One region of the Parafrankia sp. Ea1.12 genome, then DNA from elsewhere that is predicted to be linked to it. Evidence: riboswitches for the same ligand, from Rfam matches in the RefSeq annotation. Region 1 holds a riboswitch; each other region holds the start of a gene.
The links. A riboswitch is a leader RNA that binds a small molecule or an ion and turns the genes downstream of it on or off. The one in region 1 is predicted to bind cyclic di-AMP.
Positions count from the first base shown of each region.

Region 2: linked by a shared signal. The riboswitch ahead of FMEAI12_RS27165 (peptidoglycan-binding protein) and the one ahead of FMEAI12_RS14515 (transglycosylase family protein) in region 1 are both predicted to bind cyclic di-AMP.
Region 3: linked by a shared signal. The riboswitch ahead of FMEAI12_RS01680 (transglycosylase family protein) and the one ahead of FMEAI12_RS14515 (transglycosylase family protein) in region 1 are both predicted to bind cyclic di-AMP.
Region 4: linked by a shared signal. The riboswitch ahead of FMEAI12_RS19345 (C40 family peptidase) and the one ahead of FMEAI12_RS14515 (transglycosylase family protein) in region 1 are both predicted to bind cyclic di-AMP.

Region 1 is NZ_UBIZ01000295.1:18,819-26,081, forward strand. It holds gene ppc (phosphoenolpyruvate carboxylase) at 1-32, shown strand, start outside; gene FMEAI12_RS14510 (MFS transporter) at 71-1,633, opposite strand; gene FMEAI12_RS14515 (transglycosylase family protein) at 1,943-2,320, opposite strand; cyclic di-AMP (ydaO/yuaA leader) riboswitch at 2,333-2,509, opposite strand; gene FMEAI12_RS14520 (SDR family NAD(P)-dependent oxidoreductase) at 2,881-3,771, opposite strand; gene FMEAI12_RS14525 (HAMP domain-containing sensor histidine kinase) at 3,891-5,402, opposite strand; gene FMEAI12_RS14530 (response regulator transcription factor) at 5,483-6,172, opposite strand; gene FMEAI12_RS14535 (FAD:protein FMN transferase) at 6,199-7,077, opposite strand; gene FMEAI12_RS14540 (FMN-binding protein) at 7,175-7,263, opposite strand, start outside.
Region 2 is NZ_UBIZ01000459.1:16,435-23,697, forward strand. It holds gene FMEAI12_RS27140 (hypothetical protein) at 1-1,875, opposite strand, end outside; gene FMEAI12_RS27145 (response regulator transcription factor) at 1,987-2,643, shown strand; gene FMEAI12_RS37375 (hypothetical protein) at 2,818-3,051, shown strand; gene FMEAI12_RS27150 (DUF5134 domain-containing protein) at 3,048-3,704, shown strand; gene FMEAI12_RS27155 (LppP/LprE family lipoprotein) at 3,835-4,419, shown strand; gene mce (methylmalonyl-CoA epimerase) at 4,520-4,945, opposite strand; gene FMEAI12_RS27165 (peptidoglycan-binding protein) at 5,190-5,969, opposite strand; cyclic di-AMP (ydaO/yuaA leader) riboswitch at 6,245-6,458, opposite strand; gene glyA (serine hydroxymethyltransferase) at 6,777-7,263, opposite strand, start outside.
Region 3 is NZ_UBIZ01000092.1:44,639-51,901, forward strand. It holds gene FMEAI12_RS01665 (adenylosuccinate synthase) at 1-1,097, opposite strand, end outside; gene FMEAI12_RS01670 (DUF3151 domain-containing protein) at 1,186-1,614, opposite strand; gene FMEAI12_RS36085 (hypothetical protein) at 1,970-2,287, shown strand; gene FMEAI12_RS01675 (transglycosylase family protein) at 2,475-3,218, opposite strand; gene FMEAI12_RS01680 (transglycosylase family protein) at 4,617-5,300, opposite strand; cyclic di-AMP (ydaO/yuaA leader) riboswitch at 5,307-5,554, opposite strand; gene fbaA (class II fructose-bisphosphate aldolase) at 7,085-7,263, opposite strand, start outside.
Region 4 is NZ_UBIZ01000348.1:16,375-23,637, reverse strand. It holds gene FMEAI12_RS19370 (hypothetical protein) at 1-206, opposite strand, end outside; gene FMEAI12_RS19365 (OmpA family protein) at 225-1,025, opposite strand; gene FMEAI12_RS19360 (IS3 family transposase) at 1,578-2,732, shown strand; gene FMEAI12_RS19355 (BlaI/MecI/CopY family transcriptional regulator) at 3,240-3,632, shown strand; gene FMEAI12_RS19350 (M56 family metallopeptidase) at 3,629-4,558, shown strand; gene FMEAI12_RS19345 (C40 family peptidase) at 4,710-5,681, opposite strand; cyclic di-AMP (ydaO/yuaA leader) riboswitch at 5,841-5,968, opposite strand; gene FMEAI12_RS19340 (DUF305 domain-containing protein) at 6,768-7,263, opposite strand, start outside.

The DNA of each region.
Region 1 (7,263 bases):
GAATAGCCGCCGGCCTCCGCAACACGGGCTGATCGTCAGAGCGCGGGCGCAGGGCCGGGCGGGTGGTGGGTCAGGGGCTGGGCTCCGGTTCGGCGGTCACCGGGTGGGCGGCCTGCTGGTTCCCAGCCTGTGGGGTCGCGGCCGGTGGGGTGGCAACCTGCTGGGTCCCTTCCTGCGGGGTGGCGGCCTGCCCGGGAGCGGGGGTGGTCAGGAGACGGGACCGGGTCTGGTCCGCGGTGCGCCGGGCCCAGGTGCCCGTCGTCGCGAACCCCAGGGCGAGGACGGCGGCGCAGGCCGCGACCACCGCCCACCAGGCGGCCGTGCTGGTGGGGTCGATCCCGACTCCCGGGCCGTCGCCGACGGCCCCGACCGTCGCGGTCGCTGCCGCGACGGAGCCGATCACGGCCACGCCCAGCGACTGGCCGACCTGGCGGCTCGTCGAGGCGACCGCCGCCGCGACCCCGGCCTGCGCGAGCGGCATCCCGGAGACCGCAGTGTTGGTGATCGGCGCGTTCACCAGGCCGAAGCCCGTCCCGAAGAGGACGTAGGCGACCATCAGGGTGGTGACGGAGGTCTGTGGGGACAGGCCCGTCATCGCCGCGCTGCCGGCGGTCAGGGTGACACCCGCGGCGAGCAGCGACGGACGCGGGCCGAAGCGGCCCACCGCCCGGCCGGACAGGGGCGCGACCACCAGGGTGGCCAGCGCCATCGGCAGGGTCAGCAGGCCGGCGTGCAGCGCCGAGTAGCCACGGACGTCCTGCAGATAGATCGTGTTGAGAAAGAGGAAGCCGGCGAGGGCGCCGAACGCGCACACCGCGATCGCCGTCGCGCCGGAGAAGGGCGCGCTGCGGAAGAAGCGGACGTCCAGCAACGGCTCGGTGCGCCGCGACTCGTAGCCGACCAGCAGCGCCGCCGCGGCGACCGCCGCCGCGAACAGGACGAGCGTTTCGGTGGACGTCCAGCCGGCCGCGGGCGCCTCGATGATCGAGTAGGTGAGGGTCGAGAGGACGGCGATCACAAGGAGCTGTCCGACGGGGTCCAGGCGGCGTGGGCTCGGCGCGCGGGACTCGGGGACGAAGCGGTGCGTGAGCACCAGCGCGGCGAGCCCGATCGGGATGTTGATCCAGAAGATCGCCCGCCAGCTCACCGTCTCGACGAGGATGCCGCCGAGCACCGGGCCGAGTGCCATGCTGATCCCGATCACCGCGCCCCAGAGACCGATGGCGCGGGCCCGTTCCCGCGGGTCGGTGAACGTGTTGGTGATGATGGACATCGCAACCGGGTTCAGCATCGAGCCGCCGACGGCCTGCACCATTCGGAAGGCCACCAGCCAGCCGAGCCCGGGCGCGAGGCTGCACAGCAGCGAGCCTGCGGTGAACAGGGCCAGTCCGGTCTGGAAGATCCGGCGGCGGCCGAGCCGGTCGCCGGTGGAACCACCGAGCATGAGCAGGCTGGCCAGGACGAGGGTGTAGCTGTCGATCGTCCATTGCAGGCCCGCGGGCGACGCACCCAGATCCCGGCGCAGTGCGGGCAGGGCCACGTTCACGATGGTGCCGTCCAGCCCCACGATCAGCAGACTCATGCAGCAGATCGCGAGAACGGCGAACCTGCGGCGGCTGGTCGGCTCGGCCATCGACAACCCACCTCTCCGGCCGCCGCCAACTCGGCCGCAGGTGCGCGGGCGGACGACTGTTCAGCGTACGGCAGGTCTCTTTTCCTCGCGCTCGCGCTCGTGCTTCCTCGCGCTCGTGCGACGCGGCCGGTGGTACCGAAACGCCGGTGGCCCGGGTGTCGACACTGACACCCGGGCCACCGATCGCGTTCCACGGACCATCTGTCACGCTCAGCCAGGGCTCAGCCAGGCTGGTCCGTCACCTGTCTGCTCCATTCGACGGCCGCGTCAGATTCATTCGACGGGCCGCGTCAGAGCCTGGGGGCTGGGTCAGAGCTTGGGGCCCCAGCAGCTCTTCGAGGCGTACCACGGGCTGGTTCCCTGCTGCGCGTACAGGATGTGCGCGCGCTTCCACTGCTCGGCGGCGCTTGCGTTCTGCGGGAGACCCTGACCACCGACGCCGCGCCAGGTGCTCGGCAGGAACTGGAACAGGCCGCCCGCGCCGATCTCGTTGACCACGCGGGGGTTACCGCCGGACTCGCAGGGCACAACCGCGCTCAGGAAGCGGTGTGCGTCCGGCCGACCCGCGGCGCTGGCGGGCTGTGACATCGCGATTCCGCCGCCGATCGTGGCGGCGAGGAGCGGTGCGACAAGCAGCGCACGGCCGCGGCGGATGGAACGACTGGTCTTACGAGCACGCGAAGCCATAACGGACAAAGTGATGCCCCTCCCCACGCCTGCGAAGTTAGCTGTCGGGTTCGGGCTGGGATTTACCCGGTCGCGCTACGCGACTTCACCCCGAGGACGTCTGTGATCGACGCCCGAAGGTTGGTTCCCCCGCTCCCGCCCTGAGGTTTGTTGTTCACCGGGCGGGGCAGGATTCGGCGTGTCGCCCGGTGCGCGCTTTCCTGAACGAAAGCACGGCGCAGACGTTACACACAACGGACCAACAATTGCCAAGGCTCTGTGGCGAGCACCACATGGCCCATCGAAACCTTGAAGATTCTCCGTAGACGGCGTATCACGCGCGCAGGCGCGTTCCTCTTTAACGGACCGTCCCATCACCGTGACCGCCCCGCCACGATGGCCGAGAGCGGTGACACGGAGAGTGGGTGACGTGCTCACCTCGGCGCAGGAATTCGACCCGTGAACCGGGAAGAAGTTGCGCGAGCATCAAGTTGGAAATGGTCCCGGCGTTCGTCCGGGCACCACCCAGACCTGTTGACAGGCCCCTGATGCGGACGAGTCGTAATTTCGTCCGTTCCGGGTCAGATTTCCGGAGTCGGCAGCGCAACCTCCGGAGCCGGCAGAGGCACGACCCCGTGGTGCGCGGTCAGGCCCCCGTCGGCGACCAGCGTCGTTCCGGTGATGTAGGACGACTCGGCGGAGGCCAGGAACCAGACGGCCGAGGCCAGCTCGCCCGGCTGCCCCCAGCGCCCCATCGGAATGCGGCGGCTCACCGCCGCGGTGGACGCCGGGTCGGTGCGGTGGCGCGCGGTCAGCGCCGTCTCGGTCAGGCCGGGGGCGACGGCGTTGATCCGGATGTTCTGGGCGGCGTGGTCGAGCGCCGCGGCCCGCACCATGTTGATCACAGCCGCCTTGGACGCGTTGTACGCCCAGTTCCCCGGTTCGCTCTGCAACCCGCCGCTGGAGGCGGTCACGACGATTGAGCCGCCACCGCCCGCCCGGAGCGCGGGGACCACCGAACGGATCCCGATCGCGACGCCCCGCACGTTGACGGCGAGGATCCGGTCCAGCCGGTCGATCGCGCCCGGGGCCTCCCACGGCAGCGTCGTGCCGATCCCGGCGTTGAGCACCGCGACGTCCAGCCGCCCGAAGCTCGCGAGCGCCAGCTCCGCCATGGCGGCCCCGGTCTCCTCGACCGAGACGTCCCCGACCATCGGGACGATCCGCGGCTCCGGCCCGCCCGCCGGCCGGGAGTCCGCCCCCGTCACGGCACCGGCATCCGCCGCGGTCCGGGGATCCGCCGGGGCCACGGCGGGCCGCGGGGCGCGCGACTGTGCTCGGGTCAGCGCCGCCAGGCCGACCTCGTCGACGTCCACGGCGACCACGCCGAACCCCCGCGCGGCGAACAGCTCCGCGCACGCCCGCCCGATCCCGGATGCCGCTCCCGTGATGACGACCGCCGAGGTGACCACACGTCCTCCACGAGCTCCGAGAGACCTCACCAGCACGGCAAGTCCCGCCCGCCGGACGGATCCCGGCCGACCGCGCCGAGATCAGCCTGGCGGGTCGCGGTGAACGGAGCCGATCCAGCTCATGACGAAGAGGGATCGGGGCGGGGCAGGACGAGCCGGAACGTGGCGCCGCCGCCCGGTGTCGGCCGGTGCTCGGCCCGTCCGCCGTGCGCGGCGGCGACGGCCTCGACAATGGACAGGCCCAGCCCCGTCCCGCCGGCGTCGCGGGAGCGGCCGGAGTCGGCGCGGTAGAACCGCTCGAAGACGTGGTCGACGGCGTCAGCGGGGACTCCGGGTCCATGGTCGATCACCGAGATGACGACCTCCCGGTCGTCATCCACCGCACCGGCCGCCGCACCGCCGTCGGAGTCGCCGTCCGCGTCCGTGTCGGCGTCGCGGACGGTGAGGGAGACCGTCGCCTCGGGCGGGGTGTGGACGAGCGCGTTGCGGACGAGGTTCCCGACGGCCTGGCGCAGGCGTCCCCCGTCCCCCGTCACCTCGAGGATCGGCGGGGCGTCGACCTCGATCGTCCGTCCCGGGCTGACGGCGCGGGCGTCGGCGGCGATGTCACGGAGCATGGCCGCCAGGTCGACGGGTTCGCGCTCGAGGTCGGGCTGGTGGTCGAGGCGGGCGAGCAGCAGCAGGTCGTCGACCAGCTCGCTCATCCGGGCCGACTCCTCCTCGATGCGCCGCATGACCATCGCCAGGTCCTCGGGTCGGCTTGCCGCTCCCCTGCGGAACATCTCGGCGTAGCCGCGGATCGACGTCAGCGGGGTGCGCAGTTCGTGGCTGGCGTCCCCGACGAAGCGTCGCAGGCGCCGCTCGGAGGCCTCGCGGGCGCGGAAAGACGCCTCGATCTCGGTGAGCATCGTGTTGAAGGCCAGCCCGAGACGCCCCACCTCGGTACCGCGGTCCGTGTCGGTGACCCGTTGAGTCAGGTCGCCGTCCGCGATCATGCCCGCGGTGTGTTCGATACGGGTCAGCGGGCGCAGCCCGAGGCGGATGATGACGTAGGCCAGCGCGGCGAGCACCACCAGCATCGCCGCGCTCACGATGATCTCGATCCTGGTGACGTTGTCGAGAGTGGTCTCCATCTCGGCGAAGGGCACCGCGACGACCAGCACGTCTCCGTTGCCGAAGCGCTCGGCGAGCAACCTGAACCTGTCCCCGCCGCCTTCGGCGGGGACCGTCCACAGGGAGGCGGTCGCCAGGTCGGGCCGCACCGGGGCGGCGGCGAGCATGCTCTGGGTGACGGCCGGGCGCCGGGTCGGTGCCGCGGGGCCGTTCGGGCCGGGGCTGGTCTCGGCCACTCGCCGGCCGGCGCTGTCGTACAGCGCCCCGTAGGTGCCGACGAGGAACGCGGTGCCGAACCGTGGCGCCCGGTCGTCGGCGTCGTGGTGGTACGGCATGTGGTCCGTGTCGCCGCCGAGCAAGGTCTGTTCCATCACCGGGTGGGCGTCGCGCACCTGCCGGTCCAGCCGGCCGAGCAGGTACGACTCGACGGCGTTCTGGGTGCCGAACGCGCCGAGCATCAGGCCGAGCGCCAGCAGGCCGACCAGGGCCAACAGCAACCGTGCCCGCAAAGAGACCATCCGCGAGGACACGAGATGCCGCCGCAGGACGCGCCGGTGCAGGACGCGGTGCAGGACGCGCCGGGGCGGGGCCGGATGTCTCACCGCGGCAGGCGCAGCACGTAGCCAACCCCGCGCACCGTGTGGATCAGCGCCGGCGGAGCGTCGTCGATCTTGCGGCGCAGATAGCTGACGTAGGTCTCCAGGACCCGGGCGTCACCGCCGAAGTCGTGCCCCCAGACGTGGTCGAGGAGTTGGGCCCGGGTCAGCACCTTGCGGGCGTTGACCAGCAGGTAGTGCAGCAGCCGGTACTCGGTGACGGTCAGCTCGACGAGGCGCCCGGCCCGGCGCACCTCGCGGGTCCCCGGGTCCAGCTCGAGATCGGCGAAGCGCAGCGGCTCCGGCGCGCCGTCGACCATTCCGGCCCGGCGCAGGATCGCCCGGACCCGGGCGACCAGTTCACTGACCACGAACGGCTTCGTGACGTAGTCGTCGCCGCCGAGCATCAGCCCGTGCACCTTGTCCTCGGTGGTGTCGCGGGCGGTCAGGAACAGCGTCGGCACGTCCCGCCCGGCGTTGCGCAGCCGCTGGCAGACGGCGAAGCCGTCGATGTCGGGCAGCATGACGTCCAGCACGAGCAGGTCGGGCGGCTCCCGCGAGACCTGCGTGAGCGCCGCCTGCCCCGAATGCGCGGCGCTCACGTCGAAGCCCTCGTAGCGCAGCGCCATGGCGACGAGATCGGTGATCGCCTCCTCGTCGTCAACGACGAGGACCCGGACGGGACGCTCCATCCGCTCAGTGTCACCTCCCGTCAGTGTCACCTCCCGTCGGGACGTCCGGCGGCCGGCCTCGGGGCGGTCGCTCGCGCGCCCGGCCTCGGGGCGGTCGCTCGGACGGCCGGCCGCGGGGCTGTCTCGGCAGCCGGCCCCGCGGCGGTCGTGGTGACCTGGCCCGGGAAGCCCGCGGAGTGCGTGAGCCGCCCGGTGGTGTCGACCGTCAGCCACTCCCATCCCCGGCGGGCGAGGTGGGTGAGCAGGGCCGGCGCCTCCGGCCCGGCGGCGAGGGCGGCGGTGGCGAACCCGTCCGCGAGCGTGGCGTCGGCACTCACGAGGTCGGCGCCCACGAGGGTGACCGAGGCGAGGCCCGTCGCCGGGGCGCCGGTACGCGGGTCGACGACGTGCGCGCCCCGCTCGGCGACCCCCGAGGTCGCGACGGCCAGCTCGGTGCCCTCCACCACGGCGACCAGCCTGGCCCGGTCGAACGGATCGGCGATCCCGATCCGCCATGGACGTCCCGGCGCCCACCCCGAGGTGCCCCGCACCCGCAGGTCACCGGCGGCGCTGACGCAGTGGCTCGGGGCACCCGCGGCGGTCAGGGCCGTCGACGCGGCGTCGGCCGCCCAGCCCTTGACCAGCCCGGTCGGGTCCAGCGTGCCGTCCCCGCGCCAGGCGGGGTCGAACCATCCCCCGGTCTGCTCCCGGCATTCGGCGGCCGCCCGGTACACCTCGCGGACGTGATCCGGACAGTCTCCGAGCTCGATCTCGCCGCGGCGCAGCCGCGACACCCAGGACGTCGCCCGGAACGTGCTGAAATCCTCGTCGACCCGATGCAGCACACGGACCGCGGCACCGATCGCCGCGTCCAGGCCGACCGCGTCGAGCGGCGAGCGGACGTCGATGCTGACAACCGTGCCCATCACCGGTTCGGGGTGGCTGCGCCCCGGTCGCGACGGGCGCCCCGGTCGCGACGGGCGCGACGGGCGCGACGGGCGCGCGTCCTGGCCGGCGCCGGCCCTAGACACCGGCGGCGTCCAGGGCCGACTGGACGGACTGGGCGTACCCCTGGCTGGTGTAGGACGCGCCGGAGACGACGTCGATCTGGG
Region 2 (7,263 bases), on a different contig from region 1:
GACCCAACCGCCCAGCGCCCGGGCGTGGTCGGCGGCGGCGCGTACCCCGCCGGCCACCGGCACCGCGCAGGTGACCTCGCCGACGAGCATCGCGCCCTCGGCGCGCACCTCGACCCGGGCGGCCCCCCACTCTCTCCTGCCCGCCGTCGGCCCCGCCGCGGCTGGTCCCGCCGCCAGCCCTGACACGCCCGGCCCCACCGCCAGCTCTGACACCACCGGTCCCGCCGCGGCCGGCTCCGGCATCCCCGCGGCCGTGTCCGGCGGTGGAACCGCGTCGGCGGCCGCGATGGCGCGCAGCGCGGCGGCGAGCGCCGCGTACATCGCCCGCTCGGCCGTCGTGTCGAAGCGGCCGGCGGGCACCCGCAGCAGGCTCGGGCCGCCCAGCCCCAGCCCCGCGGCGAGACTCTCCAACGCCGGGAGCAGGCCGTCCCGCTCCAGGACGGCGGGATGGGCCTCCCGGGCGATGTCGGCGAGCTCGCCGTGCGCCGCGCGCAGCCCCTCGCCGATTTCCGCCAGGGCCCGCGCGGTGGCCGGTTCCGACACCGTCCGGGCGACGTCCCCCGCCGCCGCGGCGAGCTCGGCCAGGCGCCGGCGGACGCCGTCGTCCAGCTCCCGCCCGACCAGCGCCCACTCGTGGGCCTGCGTGCGCGCGGCCCGCCGGCGTTCCTCACCCAGGCGGACGAGCTGCGCGCGCAGGCCGCTCTGCGCCCGCGCCTGCTCCAGCGCCGCGGCCGCCGCGGCCAGCGCCGCCGCCACCTGCCGCCGGTGGCAGCGCAGGACGGGATCGATGCTCAGCACCGCGACCGGCGCGCCGGCCGCGGACCGCACCGGGACGTACCAGCGCTGTTCCGGGCCCGGCCGGTCCGACCGTTCCCCCCGGTGGTCCTCCGGGGGGAGGTCCACCACCTGGCCGTGCAGATCCACCAGCACCTCCGTGTCCGGCTGGTGGCAGGTGTCCGGCTGGCGGTAGTAGACCTCGAGGGTGGCGTCGCGCAGCAGGGCCCGCAGCGCCGCCCGCACCGACGCCGGTGTCGGCGACCCGATCTCCCGGCCGAGCCGGTCGGCGGTCGTCGCCAGCAGCAGCCGGCGGTGGGCGCCGACGGCGAGCAGCGCGACGGGGGTGACGATCGACGCGGCCCCCTGCAGCGCGACCGCGTCCTCGACGCGGCCCAGCTCGGGTTCGGCCATCAGGCCCGGGTAGGTCACCGCGGTGACGAGCGCCACGAAGCCCGCCGAGAGCAGCACCGGACCGGCGACGACCCGCTCCAGGCCCCGCGCCGCCCGGATCCGGGCGACCGCCAGCAGCACGAACGTCACGGGCACCAGGACGTAGAGGACGAGCAGGACGTCCAGCGCCGCCTCGAAACGGGCCCGGCCGACGAGCAGCGGCGCGGGCCACAGCACACCGTCGGTGAAGCCGTTCCAGGACGGCCGGGAGATGACGACCGTCAGCACCTGCCCGCCCAGCAGGATCACCGCCGCGGATGTGACCCACCACCGGTCGGCCCGGCCGCGCAGGGTGTTCCCCGGGTAGAGCAGCAGCCCCCAGGCGTAGGCCACCCAGTAGACGGACTGGCCGAGGACGGCGATCAGCGGCAGCGGGCCGACGTCCCAGCTCATCAGCCAGGTCAGCGGGCAGCACAGGCCGCCGAGGGCCAGCAGCTCCCCACACCGGCGTGACGACGGGTCGCCGCGCAGCAGCATGCCGGCGACGACCAGCGCCACCGCCACCGCCACGTTCGGGACGGCGGCCAGCCGGTGGCGCTCCCAGTACGGCCACCCGGCGGCAACGGTCGCCGCGGCCACGAGCAGCGTCGTGGCCGTCGTCGAGGCGGCGAGCCGCGCCGTCGCGGAACGCCCGGAGCCGACCGGCATCCGTCAGGTGTACCCGAGCGAACGCGGGGTTCCTACCGGATGTCCCCCGGAACGGCCCCGGGTTATCCCGGTGCGTGACCGGGCCGTCCGGGGGACGTGAGAAGATCCGGTGTGCGTGTTGCGATCGCCGAGGACAGTGGGCTCATCCGGGAGGCGCTCAGCGTTCTGCTCGCGACCATCGGGGTGGAGGTCACCGCCTCCGTGCCGACCGGGACGGAGCTGCTCGCCGTCGTGCGGGACGCCCCGCCCGACGTCGCGATCGTGGACATGCGGATGCCCCCGACCAGGACCAACGAGGGGCTGCTGACGGCCCGCGCGCTGCGGCAGGCGCACCCGGGGATGGGCGTCCTGGTGGTCACCGCGCACGACGACGACCCGTTCGCCGCGGACCTGTTCGCCGGTGGCGCCGCCGGCATCGGGTACATGCGCAAGGACAACATCACCAACCGGCAGGCGTTGAAGGACGCCCTCGAGCGGCTCCGCGAGGGGCAGCCGGTCATCGACTCGCACATCGCCGCGCGGCTGCTCGCAGGCTACCCGCAGTCGCAGCGACTGAGCGGGCTGTCGGAGCGCGAGCGCCGCATCCTCGAGCTGATGGCCCAGGGCCTGTCGAACAGCGGGATCGCTCAGCGGGTGCACCTGAGCCCGAAGACGGTCGAATCCCACATCGCGAGCATCTTCACCAAGCTGGGGCTGCGGCCGGAGCCAACCGAGAACCGCCGGGTGCTCGCCGTCCTGGCCTGGGCGGACGCCGCCCGCCACGGCTGAGCCCGCCCGCCACGGCTGAGCCCGCCGGCCACGGCTGAGCCCGCCGGCCACGGCTGAGGCCGCCGCCACGCCTGCCGCCGGCCACCCGCCGGCGCCACGGTGGGCGGATTCGGTCGGCTCTGCGGGCCCGACCGCTTACACTCAGATGATCTTATCGTCGTCGTGCGAGGTGCCATGAGCGGGTCGGACGCCCTGAATCGCGTCATCACGTTCTGTGGGAAGTGCAGCTGCGGCTGCCCGGAGCTCTACATCGACCACCACGCCGCGGCCGACCGCCGGGTCGTCCTCACCGACGACTTCGGCCAGCGGATCCAGATGAGCATCGAACAGCTGGAAGTCATCGTCGACGAGGCTCGGGCGGGTCGCATCAGCTCGCTGGTGGCCGCCGAGCTCGCCGCTGGGGGGTGACCCACCGCCACCCGGTGGCCGCGGACCTGGTTCCGCTGGCCGGTCCGCTGGCCGTAGCCGCCGGCGTGGCCTCAATCATCGTCGCAATGATCCACTTGTGGCGGATGCGCGCCCTGTTCCGCCGCCCGGTGGCGGCGGACGGGCCGCGTACGCACGCGTCCGCCGCGGACGGCTGGATCGAGGGCGGGCACGTGCTGGTCGCGGCCGGGATGGCGGTCATGTTCACCGGCCCCGCCCGGCTCGTCGGCTCCTGGCCGTTCCTCGCGCTGTACCTGGCGTTGACGGCGGCGCTGCTCGTCGGGCTCGTCACCCATCCCCGGTGCAGTGCGCCGGGCATGTGGTCCTGCTGTGCGCTGCTCGTCGTGGAGGCGGCGGCGATGGCGTGCATGTCCGGGGCGGCCTGCGTCGCCGGCTGGCCGCTGCGCACCGACGGGGCGATCGGCGCCTGGTGTGTCGTCATCTTCGGCGGGGCGTGCCTGGCGGCGCTGGCCGGCCCGTCGGCGCGCCGGTTCGCCGCGCCGCCGCCGGCGCGCCCGCGCGTCCGTGAGCTGGCCGCCCGGCTAATCCGGATCTTTCCGGAACCGGTCGTCCCGCGCGGATCCCGACTGATCATGTCGGGTGGAATGATCCTGATGCTCCTCGCCCGTACCTGATCGCCCACTCCCGTACCCCCCGGGTGACCTGCTCCGAAACCGCGCATTCCACTCCCTGAGCGGGCGGCGAGCCCGAAGTGCGCCTACGGTCGGCCGGTCGGCAGATACGAGGCCCAAGGGGGCGGTCGCCATGCGTCGAGTCGTGTTCATCTCCGTACTGGCCGCCGCGGTCATCTTGAGCGGGGCGGCGTCTGCGGTGTCCGCCGCGCCGACCGCGGTGCAGTCACCCCCGGCCGCCACACCGGGCGCCGCGCGCAGCCCGGGTGCTGTGGCCAGCTCAGGTGCCGTGGCCAGCCCGTCAGGCCCTGGCAGCTCGGCCGTCGTGGCCGGTTCGTTGAGCCTGGCGGAGGCGTCGGGCCTTGTCCGCGGCCGTGGTTACACACCGATCACCACGGACGGCTACGAGCCCACCCACGATCTCAGCGTGATCGTCGGGCGGCTGTCCACCTCGGTGGACGGCCATCCGCAGCAGGCCTTCTTCTTCCACCGCGGCCGGTTCGTCGGGACGGACGCCGTCGCGAGCGCGGGCGTGCGGTGGGTGTGGTCGACCAGCGAGGTGGTGGCGCTGCAGTACGACCTGTACCGCCCGGCGGACCCGATGTGCTGCCCGAGCGCGGGCGCGGCGAGCGTGCGGTTCCGCTGGGACGGCACGTCGGTCGTGCCGCTCGACCCGATCCCGACCAGCAAGTGGACCGCCGCCGAGAGCCGCCGCTGACCAGCGACGCAGTGCCGGTGGGACCGCCGGCGGGTGGGACCGCCGCCGCGGCCGGGCCCGGGTCAGCCCCCGGGCCCGGCCGCGCTGGTCACGCCGGAGGTCAGTGGCCCTCGGCCGCCTCGACCAGCTCGGTGAGCACCCCGCCGAGGCCCTTCGGGTGCATGAACGCGATCCGGCTTCCGGATGTCCCGTGCACCGGCGTCTTGTTGACCAGGTCGAACCCGGTGACGGTGAGCGCCGCCAGCGCCGCGTCGATGTCCGCCACGCCGTAGGCGATGTGGTGGATGCCGGGGCCCTTCTTCGCCAGGAACTTCCCGACCGGGGTGTCCGGGCGCACCGGCTCGAGTAGCTGGACGTAGGAGCCGCCCGTGTCGCCGTGGTGCACCAGCAGCATCGCCTCGCGCACGCCCTGCGCCTCGTTCGTCTCCTGATGCGCGACCTTCAGGCCGAACGCCGCCTCGTAACGAGGGATGGCCTCCTCCAGCGAGGCCACGGCGATTCCGACATGGTCGATCCTGGTCAGCACAAAAATCGCTCCTGCCTCGTGGACGGGCGGCCCTGGTCGCGTCCTGCCTGGCGGGCCAGAACTCCGAGCCTGCCCGGATCCGGCCCGGCGGTCCACTGAAGCGGCAGGTCGGCCGTGTCGGGCGCGCCACCCCCGCCCGGCCACGGGCTTGGCCACGCCGCCCGGTCGCCGCCCCGTCGCGGCCCGGCACCGGCGTGCCCGGGCCGCGACGTGGACGGCTCGACGGCCGCGCGCCGCCCCTGGATCAGGCGAACAGCCTGTCGTGGGTGAGCGGGCCCACGACGCCGTCCGGGACGAGGCCGTTCTTCTTCTGGAAGTCGACGACCATGTGGTTGGTCTGCGGACCGAACCGGCCGTCGATGGTGATCGGGTAGCCGATGGCGGCGAGCCGCTTCTGCACCAGCGCCACGTCCCAGCGGACGCCCTCGACCCCGAGCCGCATGTAGCCCGAGCTGGCGGGCGCCGGTGCCGTCGCGGCCGGTGCGGCCGGTGCGGCCGGCGTGACGGCCGAGATCGTCCGGGCGCCGGTGCCGCTGCCCACCGCGGCCGCCGCCGCGGCGCCGCGGGCCAGGTACTTCACGTGCATGCCGTTCTTGTAGGCGCTCCAGGCACCGATGCCCTGGCTGGCGCATACCTGCCGTGCGGCCCAGGCGTTGACGTTCGGGTCGTAGAGGTTGCGGCTACCGACCCAGCTCGAGTGCGCGCGCATGTTGATCTGCCAGAGGCCGCGGGAGTCCTCACCGACCGTCGCGTGGGCCGTTGTGTTGCCGCCCGACTCGGCCAGCGCCACCGCGACCCAGGTGCTCAGCGGAATCCCGCGGCAGGACGGCAGGCCCGCGTTCTGCGCCGCCTGCGCGATGGTGACGTCGGAGACGGTGGCCGCGCTCGCCGGGCCCGCGGTGAACATCAGGCCCGCCGACGCGCCGATGACGCTCGCCGCGGTGACCACGGCGGCGCGGCCTCGCCCGGGTCCCCGTCCGGAGGTGTTCGGACGGCTGGACCTGCGGTGCTTTCCATGCGACATCTAAGAATCTCGTTTCTGCTATGAAGAACAGAGCTTCTGAATGTCCGGATGGGAAATTGATCCGTACACGGATCAAAAAGTTACGGCAACGATTCGCCCGGCGAGGGAAGCATGGCTCAGTGCGCCGGCGTTCTGTCGGCGTAAAAGTATTCCGGACCTGGTGGGTCTAGATTTCCTGCGTCAACCCCGGGATGCGGGCACTGTGCGGCCGCGGCGGCTGCCCGAGGGACGGGTGAAAGGCCCGCCTGGGTGATCCAGACATGCGTGCGTACACGACGATCCTTCCCGTACGCCTGCGAGGTTAGCTGTCGGGTTCGGGCCGGGAAGCCCGGTCGGCCTTTACCGCATCTGCGGCGCGGTCGACTTCACCCCGAGGACGGCCGCCCGTGCGCGGGTGGCCGTCCGGAGGAACGTGGTTCCCCCGCTTCTGCCCTGCTGATCGCTAGGAGGGGACGACGGGCCTAGGGCAGAACTCGGCGTACGGCCCGTCGCTTGCTGCGAGCCAGGACACCGTAACGAACTACTAAGGGTAATCGCAAGTACTAATTTTCTTGTACCGACGGCGCATCCTGGTCACGATGCGTACACAGAATCGAGATCGAGACACTCCGGGCAGTAACCGGCGACGCTGCGGCGCGGGCATCCGCCCGGACGTCGCCACACCCGGCGCGGACGGCGACCGGGGCTGCGGGGGAGCTGGGCCGGGCATGCCTCGGCCCGGGCGCCTTCGTGCGCGCCCGGGCCGAGGGTGAGGGGGAGTCAGCGGTGCCGTTGGGTCGGCCGGCTGGAGGTTCCCCGCTGGGTCGGTCAGACCCAGCCGGGCATCGGGTAGGCCGACATCAGGTCCCTGACCTCGCCCGCGATCCGCTCGATGGTCGCCTCGTCCGCGTCGCCGGCGGCCTTGACGGCCTCGTCGATCCAGGCGGCGAGGGTGGGCATCTGCTCCGGACGCAGCCCGCGGGTCGTGATCGCGGCGGTTCCCAGGCGCACCCCGGACGGGTCGAACGGCTTGCGCGGGTCGAACGGCACCGTGTTGTAGTTCAGCTCGATCCCGGCCCGGTCGAGTGCCTTCGCCGCCGGCTTCCCGGCGACTCCGCGACTCGTCAGGTCAATGAGGATGAGATGGTTGTCGGTGCCGCCGGTGATGAGATCGAAACCGCGTCCGGAAAGCGCCTCGGCGAGCGCCTTCGCATTCGCGACGACCCGGTGCGCGTACTCCCGGAAATCTGGTGTCGCGGCCTCCCGCAGGGCGACCGCGACGGCGGCGGTGGTGTGGTTGTGCGGGCCGCCCTGA
Region 3 (7,263 bases), on a different contig from region 1:
GCGTGGTGGAACTCCGTCTGCGTCATCGGCATCTCATCGGTGCGCTGACCGTTGATCTCGTAGCCCACGCAGACCGGCACCGTGTCGAAGCCGGAAAGTACGTCGAGTTTGGTGAGGAAAAGGTCGGTGAGGCCGTTCACCCGGACTGCGTAGCGGGCGATGACCGCGTCGAACCAGCCGGTGCGCCGGGCCCGGCCGGTGGTGACCCCGAATTCTCCGCCGATGCGGCGCAGCTCCTCGCCGACCTTGTCGTCGAGCTCGGTCGGGAACGGGCCGGCGCCGACCCGGGTCGTGTACGCCTTGATGATCCCGATCACCCGGTTGATGCGGGTGGGGCCGATGCCGGCGCCGGTCGCGGCGTAGCCGGCGGTCGGGTTCGAGGAGGTCACAAACGGATACGTGCCGTGGTCGACGTCCAGGAGGGTGCCCTGGGAGCCCTCGAGGAGGACGACCTTGCCCTCGCGCAGGGCGGTGTCGAGGAGCAGGCCGGTGTCGGCGATGTGCGGGGTCAGCCGCTCGGCGTAGGCGGCGTACTCCTCGACGACCTCGTCGACCTCGATGCGCCGCCGGTTGTAGACCTTGGTCAGGACCTGGTTCTTCTCCCGCAGCGCCAGCTCCAGCTTCTGCCGGAAGATGCCGGGGTCGAGCAGGTCCTGCACCCGGATGCCGGTGCGGGCGACCTTGTCCCCGTACGCAGGGCCGATGCCCCGGCCTGTCGTGCCGATCCGGGCCTTGCCCAGGTACCGCTCGGTGACCCTGTCCAGGGCGCGGTGGTGCGGCATGATCAGATGGGCGTCCGCGCTGATGAGCAGACGGGAGACGTCGACCCCGCGGGCCTGTAGGCCGTCCATCTCCGAGAGCAGCACACCGGGGTCGATCACGACGCCGTTACCGATCACCGGAACGCAGTCGGTGCGGAGCACACCGGACGGAATCAGGTGCAGGGCGTAACTCTCCGCACCGATCACCACCGTGTGTCCGGCGTTGTTGCCACCCTGGTAGCGGACGACGTAGTCGACGGCGCCGCCCAGGAGGTCGGTCGCCTTTCCTTTTCCCTCGTCGCCCCACTGGGCGCCGATGAGGACTAGTGCGGGCACCGGGCGAGGTTACTAGGGATATGGGCCCGTCGTGGTCCGTCCGCCAGACCCTGCGGGCCGGCGGCGGCGTTCCGTGGCCGGATGGCGGCTATGCGAGACCGAGTTCCGCGGCCGCGGCCGGGTCGCTGTCCGTGAGGAACTGCCGGCACCGGGCCGCCTCCTCGCCATCGTTGATCTCCGCCGCGGCGCGGGAGAGCGCGGCCAGCGCCCGCAGGAAGCCGCGGTTCGGCTCGTGGGACCACGGGACCGGCCCGTGCCCCTTCCAGCCGGACCGGCGGAGCTGGTCCAGGCCCCGGTGGTACCCGGTCCGTGCGTAGGCGTACGCCTCCACCGGGCGCCCGGCGCGCAGCGCGTCCTCGGCGAGGACCGCCCAGCCGAGGCTGATGGCCGGGAACCGGGCGGCGACCGTGTCCGGCGTGTCGCCGGCCCGTAGCGCGTCCGCGGCCGCCGCGTCGGAGGGCAGCAGCGTGGGCGGCGGGCCCGACAGGAGGTTCTGGTTCGCGGGCGGTGTCGTCATGACCTCATCCTGCCCGACGCCGGAGCCGTTCCGGGGCCGAGCCGCCCGCGGACGGCCACTGAACGGCCACGGACGGCCGCGGGCCCCGCCGGCATCGCGTCGGCGCCCCGTCGGCGTCGTGCCGCCGCCGGCCCTACTTCTCCTGTGTCAGTCGATTTCTTCCGTAGTCTGTCTGTTGGTTTTTAGATTTCTGCTTGACGGCAATCGAGGGCCGGGCGGACCACGACACGGGCGCGGAGGCGAGATCGGGACCAGCCCGGGACCACAGCGCCCTCGTGGAACCTCGTGCCAACGAGGCATAGCCCGACCTGCCAGACGGTCATGAGGACCCGGCGCCCGTCATCCGGAGGTACGCGTGGCCGCCGCAGGTCCGGCGCCGTCCGCGGTCCTGGCGGGTGGCGACGGCGATGTCAGGGGCTCGGGCACCGCGGTCCCGCCCGGCCTGGCCCCACGCCCGGCCTGGTCTCGCTGCGGGTGGGCGGGCGCGCACGACGCCCGGCCCGGCGACATCCAGGCCCCGAGGCGCCTTGACATAGACGCCGCGCGACGTCCCGACGTGGCACCGCAGGCCGTCAGCGCCGGGCCGTGGCAGCCGCCAGCCGCTGACGGCGCTGTCAGCCGCTGGGAGCGGATGCGGGTGCCCCGGCCGCCGGTCGTGCCGCCAGCCGGCTGACGGCGCTGTCAGCCACCCTTGGGGGTGCTGCCGACGGTGTGAGGGCGCTGCCGGCCGTCTCAGGGCGTGCGACAGCTGTCGACGCTGTCAGCTGTCGGCAACGTCCGCTGGCGCCGCCGACGTCGGCCGTCGACGGTGGTGTCAGGTGAAGCCGGCGGTGCCGGGGTGCCTGGCGGCGCTGGTGGTGTCAGCCGCTGACGGTGGCGTTCCACAGGTTCTGGCCGACCACGCCGGGCTGACCGTCACTCACTCGGGTGAGGTACGAGTAGAGCGCGGCGATGCCCTGCGATTCCGGGCCGAACTTGCCGTCGACGGTCAGGACGAACCGGCGGTCGCGCATCTCTGCCTGCCATATGAAGGCGTCCGCGCGCACGTCGTCGCCCATACCGACGTTCAGCGCCTCGCCGCCGAACTGGCCGCCGACCTCAGCCCGAGCGCGCTCGAGCGTCATAGGCGGCTCGGCCGGCGTCAGGGCCTGGGCGATCACGTCGCCGCCGGCACCGGACGACGCCGGCGCCGGGCCGTTCCTCGTGAGGCCGAGCTTGCTGGTGCAGCCGGGCCATGGTGACCAGCCGCGGCTGTTGTACAGCTTGTACGCGGCCTCGTCCTGCATCGCGGGAGGAGCCTGGTCGGGTCGGCCGGGGTAGCCCAGGCCCGTCCAGGTGCGCTGGTCGAACTGGTAGGCACCGTAGAAGCCGTTGCCGGTGTTGATGGCGTAGTTGCCGCCCGACTCGCACTTGCGGAGCTTCGCGAAGTCGTCGGCAGTCGCCGCTCCCGCGGGAGCGGCGGTCACCGCGAGCCCGGTGCCGACCAGCGCCGTCACGGCGCCGGTGGTGCGCAGGACCCGAGTCGCGGTGGACGGTCCCTGGGTCGCTCGGTGCCTTCCGCCACGGCCATTGGAACGGGCGGGAACACGATCATGCGATCGCATCAGAGTCCTTCCCGTCGCCTACGGGGTGAGCTGTCGGGTTCGGGCTGGAAGTTGCCCGGTCGGCGCCGCTGGCCCGGAGCCCGTCCTCGCGGATCGGTGTGCTCCCGGCCGCACGTTTCGCCGGCTTAACCCCTAGGACGCCGGGGGGGCGTCCGGATGGTGGGTCCCCCGCTCCTGCCCGATGTTGTCCGTGCTCGTTCCGGCCATGGGGACGGGGGCAGGACTCGGCGTCCGTCCGCATGACCTCGCCCGGGGAGGCGAGTGGGCGGAACTGTAGCGAGATCTAGCTAGACGGCGCAAATTCGGGCGGCTAGTGGGGGATGCGAAAGGACCACATCGGAGCTACCCGAATGGGCTGATTGACGAGTGACGTAGCCGATTGTGACGAGACGCACTGATCCGGATGACGTTACCGCCAGGCCGCGGACGGCCGTCCGCCGGGGTGGGTCGGGCCGCGTGCCGTCGCGTCTGGACGGCTCCTCGAAAGTATTTTTGTCGTTCGTTTGTAGTTTTTTCCTAGATAATTACGTTTTGTATATCTAACATGACTATATGTAGGTTGATGGGGTTGTGGGCCCGGGGGCACGGGGCGCGGCGGAGGGAGGACCTGCACGGGCGACGGGATCGGGCTGGCCGTCCGCGGCGGGCGTGTCCCGGCCTGTGTGGGACACGCCCGCCCGCCGGGATCACCGGCGTGGACGGCTCCTCCTGCGGCCTGGGCCGGAGGAGATCATGCGGCGGGCTCGACCTAGCAGAGTCGGCGGCGGATCACGCGCCGCGGCGACTTGGCTGTCGGAGGGTTCGTCCGATCATCGGGTGGATCACGGATGAGAACACGGCCCCCGGCATCGGGACTTCGACGCCGGCTTGCCGCCTGAGTCCGTACCGCCTCCCGTGCCGCGCGGATCGTTGGGGCGATCCGCGCACCGGCCCCCGCCCGCACGGCGGGGTCTGCCCCGTGCGGGCGGGTCATACGGTCCTGGCGCCGGCGGGTCTTCGCCGCGGACGAACCGGGGCGACGCAGAGTGCCGAGCTCGTGCTGGTGGGGGAATCGCGGTTGCGACAGCACGTGGTCGGCCGCGGGCGGGATGTCCGGAGACACACCGGCTGGGCGGAGTTGGAACACGGATGATTCGCCGGCGCCCGGTTCGAGGGCCTGAGTCCATGGAGGGATGGCTCACCGCGACGGGCGCGGGTGGGATGCCTCGTCCGGGGGAAGGACGCCTTGCGAAGGGGGCTCGACCGGTGCGTGGGGGCCACCGCGACCGGACGGCGGCGTGGGGGCGGCCGTCAGGAGGGTGCGGTGGGTCGGTTCAGGCCAGCGGGGGAGCGGGCGCCGCGTGCGGCGGTGGCCGTCAGACGGCCCGGCTGGTGACCGAGTGCGCCGGTCGGCAGACGTCAGCCGAAGGTGGCCGCCCAGGTCTGCGGACCCAGGACGCCGTCCACCACGAGGCCGCGTGCGGCCTGGAAGTCACGCGCCGCGGCCGCGGACCGTGGTCCGTAGCTGCCGTCGACCGTGAGGGGGTAGCCGAGGGAGGTCATCTTGGCCTGCCAGGAGCGGACTTCGTCGCTGACCTGGTTGACCATCGACGCGGTGTATGTCCGCGTCAGGTTCGGGACGCCCGCGGCTGCGGGCTGGGCGACCAGCGAGGTGCGCTCGGCCGCTCTGGACGCCTGGACCCCGGCGCCTGATGACGACGCGCCGGGCAGGAGCTGCTCGGAGCCCATTCCGCTCCCGCAGACCGGCCACTGGCCGAACCCGGAACGGAGTGCGAGTTGCAGTGCCGCTGCGTCCTGCACGGCGGGCGGAGCCGTGTGTGGCAGCCCCGAGTAGCCGAGGCTGCGCCAGGTGCCTGGCGAGAACTGGTAAGCGCCATAGTAGCCGTTACCGGTGTTCGTCGTGTAGTTACCGCCGGACTCGCATTGCCGTAGACCTTCCCAGGTCGTGGCGGCGTTGGCCGGCTGGCTCAGGGCGAGTGTTCCGCCGACCGCCGCGGCGATGACGGGGACGGAGACGAGAGTGCGGGCCCGGCTGCGGGTACTGCTGCGGCGTTGTCGGCCACTGGTACGTGCGTCGGACATGCGTGAGTTTTCCTTCCCCACGCCTGCGAGGTGAGCTGTCGGGTTCGGGCAGGGAAAAAGCCCGGCCGCCAAGTCAGGAACTCCGGAAATCCTGTGCCTTCGGCAACGGAGGACAAGCTTCCTCCTCGTGCCGTCGGCGTTAGCGGCTTCACCCCAAGGTCCCCAGAATCGGCGACCGGGTATTGGTTCCCCCGCTCCTGCCATCGGGTTTCTGTTTCCAACGGATGGGGGCAGGGATTCGGCGTGCCACCCGTCGGGTGCCCGGCCTGTCTCCGGGCACGGCGAAGACCATAACCACGCCGTCAGGTCGAATGACAAGCACTGAATGCCTCGGGTGAAAAAGAGCACACCGTCCGGTGGCTGCTTGAGGTTTGATCACGGTGCTGGTATCGCGCGCGCATGCGCGCTCATTAACTTGGCGACCGCGTCGTGGAGGGTGGTTCGTACCGACAGATCACACTGGTGAAAGATCGTTACCATTGGGCGTGCTGTCGGCAATCAAGCCGAATATGCGAGAAGGCTACCCGCGGCCGGCCAGGCCGTCATCAAGCAGCTAGAAAATTCATATCGTCGTGCTGATACCAGCCCGCATGCCGTGATGTGTGAGAAACGCAACTGTAACTATGAGTTAACTTGTTGGGGTGTTTCTGTGACTGCTTGCGGGGTGGTGGCGTCCCTCGGGGTCGGGTCGGTACGTCCCATTCGTCCCTCGGATCGATCTTGGCTGAGGTGGGTCCGTGTGTGTCTCTCGCCCGTGATCGGGCGATCGCGTGGGCTGTCTGGTGCCTCTCTGCGTGCCCCGAAGTAGCCCCGTTCGGGCGGGAATCCGAGCTGTCCCGCGGGCCCACGGGCGGGGCGGCTCGCGGTTCGGCCACGGCGTGCGTCTCGGGGCGGGCCGGAAGAGGTATCACCGGGGCGCACGAACGGGTGCGCTCGGGTCACCGCGGCAGCAGCGTTCGGCGCGCGGCCGCATGTGTCGGCATGTGTCGGGTAGGACGCATCGGGGCCGCTGAGACACATAGGAGCCCACGCGAACGCTGCGTCCGGTGTGGACTCCGATGGGTCGTGCGCGTGGTCTCGGCAGGCTTTACCCGATCCGCAACCCATGAGGGGCCTGTGGTGGGCTGTGGGCTTCGGAGTGTCCTGGGTTGGTATGGGCGCCGATGTCGCGCCGACCGCCCGCACGATCTTCATGAGGCCTCGCCGGGCGGGTGACGCCTCGCGTCCACATCGAGGGTGCGCTTCCGCATGGATAGGAGCGGGTGCACACTCTGTTCCGAGTTGGCGCCGTGTGCTCCGCTGGGCACCGCGCGCCCACGATAGCTTTGTGTGCCTATTTGGGCACTATGCGTCCCGGGTGTCATTGGGTGTCCGGATGGCACTGAGCGTCCCGGATGGCACTGGGCGTCCCGGGCGGCATCGGGCGGCACCGGGTGTCGGGCGGCACCGGGCGAGGGGCCCCGTCCCGGGTAAACGGTGCGTGTCCCGACAGGTACCTCATTGTTCCCGGGGAATGTGGTCCCCCGGGCGTGCGGCGCTCAGGGGGTTCCGGTGCCGCCCTCCGCGGCCGCGGACGCTCGGCCGACCGAAGAGCAATGAGGAGACACGGCGTCGAGACATAGGGAGAGCGGAGCCATGGGGAGAACAGTGCCATGTGCGGCCGAGGGCCACAGCCCGGGACACATGGACTCCGCGGGGCATAGATGTACTCCCGGGGACAGGCGTCCCCGGGAGGGAGAGGAACGGATCAGGTGACCGTCGGGCCGTGAACCGGACGAGGCTGGTCAGACCCCGATCGACCGGCCGGCGGACCGCAGGTCGTCACAGGCCTGGGCGACCCGGGCGGCCATGGCGGTTTCGGCGGCCTTGCCGTAGGTGCGCGGGTCGTAGGCCTTCTTGACCCCGACCTCACCGTCCACCTTGAGGACACCGTCGTAGTTGCGGAGCATGTGGTCGACGATCG
Region 4 (7,263 bases), on a different contig from region 1:
TAACGCCAGGTGCCGAGGGCGCCGATGCCAGGTGCCGCGGTTCCGGGCGCCCGCCAGCCCCGGACTTCTCGGAGGGGTTTCGCGACGGCGTTCACGTCGAGCACGTCGTCCACGGCCACCGAGACGTTGCCGTGGAGAGCCGCGACCCGTTCAAGCAACGACAGGGCGACGTCGATCCGCCCGTCAGCGATCACAAGCCGGGCCATCCCGCGGACCTTCCTCGATCAGGCGGCGGGGAGCCGCAGGACGATCTCGACCCGCCGGTTGAACGCCTGGCCTTCGGGGTCGGGCGTGCCGTCCGGGTTGGAGTTCTCGGCGATCGGCTGGCCGCTGCCCAGCCCGATGGCGGTCACTGTGGTGGCGTTGACGTCGTGGCCGGTCAGGTACTGGCGGACCACGGCGGCCCGGCGTTCGGACAGCTGCTGGTTCGCGCCGGCGGTGCCGGTGGAGTCGGTGTGGCCGCGTACCTGGATCTCGCCGCCGGCGAACGTAGAGTTGATCAGCCGGATGGTGTTGTCCACGGTGTCGGTGCTGCCGATCTGGTCGCTGCCGGTGGCGAAGAGGTTGTCGCTGTTGAAGACGACGATGACGACCTTCGCGCCGGCGTCGTCGCGGGCCAGGAGCAGGCTTCCCGAGATGCCGTCGAGGTTGACGTCGATCGACCCGGGAAGTCGGTAGAGGGAGCCCTCGACGAGGCGGCTGCCGTCTTCCGGCTCGTTGGGAGTCGTGATCTCGCACGGGATGCGCAGCACCAGCCCGCCACCGAAGTCCTGGGTGCCGCAGGTCGGGTCGAGCTGCCCGTCGCCGCCGTAGTCGTCCAGGCCGGGCTGCGCTCCCGGCGGGAGCGGAGTCGCCGACTCTTCCGGCGCGGCCTCTGTCGTCGGCGTGGCCGTCGCCGCGACCGGCGGGCTCGAACTGCTGGCCGCCCTGGTCTCCGGCGTCTCGTCCGAACCGCCGCAGCCGGCGCCGACCGCCATGATCAGCACCGCCGACGCGAGCAGACGCCGCCTGTGGTGTCGATTCATCTGTCCCCCACCCCCCGAGTTGGAGGGGAGCATACGGGCGAAAGGCCTGCTGGACGTACCAGCTGCCGCACACGCGACAGGAAGTGGCTCCCGCGGAGACCACCGGGAAGAGACGATCGATCAGGACCGGGACGGCGTTGGGCGTGCTGCGTGCGCGGCTGGTCGACGGCCTGCTCTCGGGTGGGTGAACCCGGAGGGCAGAGGTCGAGGCGGCGTTCCGGGCGGTGCCACGGCACCCGCCGTCGACGGCAGCCACCAGGCCCGGCCCCGCCCGCGGGGCGATCACACACCGGCCGCCGGAGCCGGCTCACCCGGGTGGCGGGATGGTGTCGACCCGTCAGCGTGAGTATCCCGGTGGTCGCGCGCGGGCGGCTGCCGCGCAGTTCGTCACCGCTGAGCGTGACCTCGCCGCGCAGGCCAGCGACGGCAACGCGGATGAGCGCGTTCCCCGCGTCGGGCAATGGGCTCACCCGGTACTCGACCTGCACCCGCCCATAGCTCGTGGCCCAGCCGGGTGACCATACCCGCGCTTCCCGGACCGTGCTCCGGGCCATGGTGACGTCACATTCGACCACCTCGACGATCGAGTCCGGATCGGGCCGCACGAAATTCATCCATTCACGGAGTTCTCCCCCGGAACGCAGCCGTTCGATCTCGTTCGGCGTCGAGGCGAGGACGGCCTCGACCCGAACAGGAGCAGCCGGAACTCGTAGCTCCGCGGCCACACCCGCAATCCATCCAGGACGACGGCGATGCCGGGCCCTCGGCGAGCACGGTGTAGCGCCGCACTCCGCCCGGAATCAGGACCTGGCCGGCCCCCGGGCGTTGGAGGCGGCCGAACGCGCCCGGGTCCTGGCCGTGCTGCACGACCCGCGGTTCGCTGACGCCAGCCCGGCGCAGGTCTGGGCAACCCTGCTCGACAAGGGCGTCTACCTGTGTTCGCAGCGCACCATGTACCGGCTGCTCGCCGAACGCGGCGAGACCGGCGACCGCCGCGCCCAGGCCCTCCACCCGCCCAAGGTCAAACCCGAGCTCCTCGCCGCCGGGCCGAACGAGGTCTGGACCTGGGACATCACCAAACTCCCCGGCCCGCAGAAATGGACCTCCTACTATCTGTACGTCATCCTGGACGTCTACAGCCGGTATGTGGTCGGCTGGACGCTTGCCGACAAAGAATCAGCCGCTCTCGCCGAGAACCTGATCGCCGCCACCTGCGACAAACAGAACATCTCTCCCGGGCGGCTCACCGTGCACGCCGACCACGGCAGCTCCATGACCTCGAAACCCGTCGCTTTCCTGTTCGCCGACCTCGGGATAGTCCAGTCCCACTCCCGGCCCAGGACATCCAACGATAACCCCTACTCCGAGTCCCAGTTCAAGACTTTGAAGTACCGGCCGGGTTATCCCCGCAGGTTCGACAGCATCGAAACCGCACGCGCCTGGTGCCGCGAGTTCTTCGACTACTACAACGCCGACCATCGGCACTCCGGGATCGGTCTGCTCACCCCCGCGACCGTCCACCACGGCCAGGCCGAGACCGTCCAGGCCGCCCGCGCCCAGGTTCTCGCCGCCGCCTACGCCACCCGACCGGACCGGTTCGTCCGCCGCCCACCGACACCACCGCCGCTGCCGACACCAGCCTGGATCAACCCACCCGAACAGACCCACGACCAGCCAACCGCCGACACGGAACACCCAGCTCAGTAGTTCCTACAAGATCTTGCCTCGATCAGGTTGACGGGTTCCGCCCTCGCTCGCGGACGGCGTCCCAGCAGCAGTGCCGTTTCCTCACGAGCCTGGTCGACGTACCTCCTGGCGCGATCCACCCACACATCCTCTCGTTGCCCCCAATGCGGCGTAACTACTATGTCATGTAGCAGATCAGCACCCTCCCGGCACCTGGGCCCACAGGCAGGACCACCGAGCAAGTCGGCCCACACGCGCATTCGGGACGTCCTCCACTCCAAGCTAGGGTAGATTGCGCCCCATGAGACTCACCTCAGCAACTACGATCCATAGTAGGTATCGGCGACAAGGGGTCGAGCCACGCCAGTCCGTCCGGCGACGGGCAAGACTGCGGGGATGGACGTACGTCACCGGCCGCAGCGATGTCCAGATGCAGCCGAAGGCGGTGACCGGGGCAAGCAGGACCGCTCGCGTAGGCGCGGGATGAGATGGACGCGGTGCTTGTCGGGTGCCGTACGAGGGGGAGTTGTGGAACAACTCGGCGACCTGGAAGCCGAAATCATGGACCGGGTGTGGTCCGCACGCGGGCCGGTGGCTGTCCGTGATGTCCGGGCACTACTCGCGCCAACACGCCCGTTGGCCTACACGACCGTGATGACCGTCATGGACCGGCTGTTCCACAAAGGGTGGCTGACCCGGGAACGAGCCGGACGTTCCTACCGCTACCAGCCCGCATTGGGCCGCAGCGCCTACACCGCCCAGCTGATGAGATCCGTGCTTTCCGGGGCGGACGACCGAGGCCTGACGCTGCTCCACTTCGTGCACGCCATGGATGCTGCGGAGTACGAGACGTTGCGCGAAGCGGTGCAGTGGCACTCCTCCAGCCGTGGTCGCGACGATGAGGAACCCACCCCATCATGATCTTTGGTGTTCTCGCGGTGTACGCGGCCCTCGTCGCCTACGGTCTGCCCTACGCCCTCCGCGCTGCTTCCTGGACGTCCCGTGCGCCGCGGCTCGCCGTCGCCATGTGGCTGGCCGCGATGATCTCCGTGGTCTCCGTGGCGGTACTGGCCGCAACGCTCCTGTTCATACCGCTGCACGCGATCGGGGACACGCTGGTTCTGCTTGTCCAGTGGTGCGGTTGGACCAACCACAACCTGACGATCTCCATCCACTGGACGACTCCACGAGTTGCCGGCGTCGTCCTGAGCACCGCTGCGGCGCTCCGCCTCCTTCATGTCGCCGTCGCCGTCACCATCACCGGCCGTCGATCGCGCGTCCGTCATCGGCATGACGTCCGATTGCTCGGGCGCTTTCATCCCACACTTCGGATCTACATACTGGATCATGCTGATCGCAGTGCGTTCTGCCTACCGGGCCGGAGCGGGGGCGTCGTCGTCACCGAAGGCGCGCTGCAAGCGTTGCATCCCACCGAACTCGACGCCGTCATCGCGCATGAACGCGCCCATCTCGCAGGCAGACACCACCTCATCCTCACGACGGCAGCCGTGCTGGCCGGAGCCTTCCCAGCCGTGCCGCTCTTCGGGACAGGACAGGAGGAGCTACGCCGACTCGTCGAACTCACCGCTGACGACAGCGCGGCCCGGCGCAGCGCTCCCCACGTCGTCGCCGAAGCAGTGCTACGGCTCGCGGCTCCCCCAGCATCCGTGCTGGGCATGGCGAACACCGGCGTACGGCAACGGGTACTGCGTCTCTTGACCGCGGAGCCGCCCCTGTCCCGTCCCGCCGTCGTGGCTCGCAGCCTCATCGTCGCCGTGCTGCTCCTCCTGCCACTCGTTATGACCACGGTTCCCGCCCTCAATGAGCTCGGATATCACTGCGTCTGATCGTCTCGCTGCGACCGCCTGCAGCACCATGGCCTTCACAGCGGCGTGGGAGTCAGACCAGACCGGCTGGCCTACTAGGGGATCGGTTGCAACGACCACCGGCACCTCGCCGCCGAAAGCCGCCCGGGCCACGATGGCCAGTGGAACCGGCTCAGGTCACCCGACCGACCGAGTAGGAGTCCGCCCAGATGGTCTGGAGCTTCACCACGTCACCGGTCTTCGGCGCGACCCACATCTTCCCGCCACCGGCGTAGATCCCCATGTGGTAGATCGCGCCGGGCTGGCCGAAGAAGATGAGATCGCCTGGCTGTTCGGAGCCCTGAGCGATCCTGGTTGTCGCCGCGTACTGCTGGTCGGTGGTCCGGGGAAGTGTCTTGCCGAGCTGCTTGTAGATGTACTGCACCAGGCCGGAGCAGTCGAAGCTGTACGGCCCGGTCGCCCCGTAGACGTAGGGCTTACCGGCTTGCCGCGACGCCAGGTATACGGCTTTCTCCCCGAGCGTGTTGGCCGGGATGCTGACGTCGACCGCCGGAGTCTCGACGTTCACGGCATTGCTGGTGCCCTGCACAGATACCGGCGGCGGGGCCGGGCGTACGCGCAGCGTCGCCTCGTTCTCCGAGCGGGCGGACTGGAGGGCGTCCGTTCCATCGAAGATCACCGTGACGTTCGTGGTGATGAGGACGCGGGCCGTGTAGGAGGCGAAGCCACGCTCGTCGGTGGTCAGGTGCAGGAAGGTCGCCCAGCCGGTGGGTAGCTTGACCTGTACCTTGATGAGCTGGTCCGCCAGCGGGGCGTGGGTCTCCTCGTTGAACAGCGAGAAGCCGACATTGACAGGCTCGTCCGCGTTGACAGTCACGTCGGGGTTCGTCACGCGCAGACCCACGTCGATCTTGGACGACAGAGTCGGTGCAGAGATGTCCGTCGTGGCATCAAGGACGGTGCGCGACGCGCCCTCTCCCGCGGCACCCTGGACGGGGCCGTCGACTGCCACCCGGGACCCGATCTGGGTCGCGAGCGTCAGTGACGTGGTGTTCGTGCTGTCGTCCAACGCGCCGTCCGAGCTGGGCTCCGGCGCACATCCAGCGAGAGCCATACCGGAGACCACGACAGTGCCAGTGGTCACCGCTGCGACAGCGCGGGCCCGCGCTCTGGCCCGGCTCGACGCTGTGGGGACGGACGGAGCCCGGTGGCGACCGCGTCCCTCCTGTCGGCGTCTTTCTGCATCAAGCTGCGCACTCTGCGCAGACACCATGGTGATCCTTCCCCTACGCCTGCGAGGTGATGCGAGGTGAGCTGTCGGGTTCGGGCTGGGAGCCCGGCCGAACGCCCCGTGCGTATTCGGCTTCACCCCAAGGGCATCGAAGGAGGCGACGCCCGGAGGAACGTGGTTCCCCCGCTCCTGCCCCAGATGCAAGTCGGAGGGGTCACCGGACCAGGGGCAGGATTCGGCGTACGGTCCGATGCTGCAGCAGATGCACACACTACCAACTACAGAGCATAGTAGGTAGCAATCGGAAGATCTCAGAAGATCTTCGACGGACATCCACGCCGCTCCAGCAAGATCTAGGTTCGCCGAGCGGAGTAGACGCGCCTTTGGAGTGCCTTCGATCACCAGATCGCGGTCAGACCGCCACCCAACCAAGCCTCCCCGGGCCCGCGCAGCGAGGATCAGGACAGCAATTCGGCGCACTGCGTCCGGACACCACCCACCCTTCGCGAGGCTCGGCACCTACTACGAGACATAGTTGCCCGGGGTGAGGGGATCTCTCGGTGCTGACCTCTCCACCACCGAAAGACATTGATCATCGAGACTGGTGGCTGTCGGAAGGATTGACGGGACGTCTGTCGGGGCCGCCAAAGCCGCTGCGGCCCGCGGTGTCCGATGAACGGTCGGGTAGTCCGGGTGGATCGTCTTGCCCCGTCGCCTTGCTCGCAGGTCCGAAACGGGCCGTTAAGGCCACCATCTCCGGCAGGACGGTCTCCGGCACCGGCCTGGTGCCATGCCACGAGGGCCGCTCGCGGCCCACACCTGGTCCATGGCCTCGACTTCGAGGTCTCCCAGCCGTTCCGCTGTTCCGGTCGTCAGCTGTCTCGTCGTCAGGTCATTCGCCGCGACCGACGTTCGCGTTCGTCGTGCCGAGTGTCGCGCCTGGGACCCGAGGTGCCCTGGGACACCGGCGCGCGGCCGGTGCCCCAGGGCCCTGCTCGGCTATCCGGTACCGAGCAGGCCCTTCATGGTCTCGACCTCTGTGGTCTGCGTGGACTCGATCGTCCTGGCCAGGGCCACGGCGTCGGGGAACTGTCCGTCCCGCTGTTCGGTGCGTGCCATCGCAATCGCACCCCCGTGGTGCCGGATCATCATCTCCAGGAACATGCGGTCGAAGTTCGGACCAGACGCCGTCTGGAGAGCGGTCAGGTCGCCCTCCGACATCATTCCCATGTCGTCGGTGCCATGACCGCCGGCGCCGGGCATGGCGGTGGGTTCGCCCCACGCTGCAAGCCAGCCGGTCATCGTCTCGATCTCCGGTGCTTGCGCGGTCCCGATCTGCTGGGCCAGCGCGAGCACCGCCGGATCGGCGGCCCGGTCGGGTGCCAGCTCCGCCATCTTCACGGCCTGCTGGTGGTGCGGGATCATCATCTGGGCGAACATCACGTCCGCGTTGTTGTGGGCGCTGTCGCTGGCCTCACTGCTGCTCCCTGCTGTG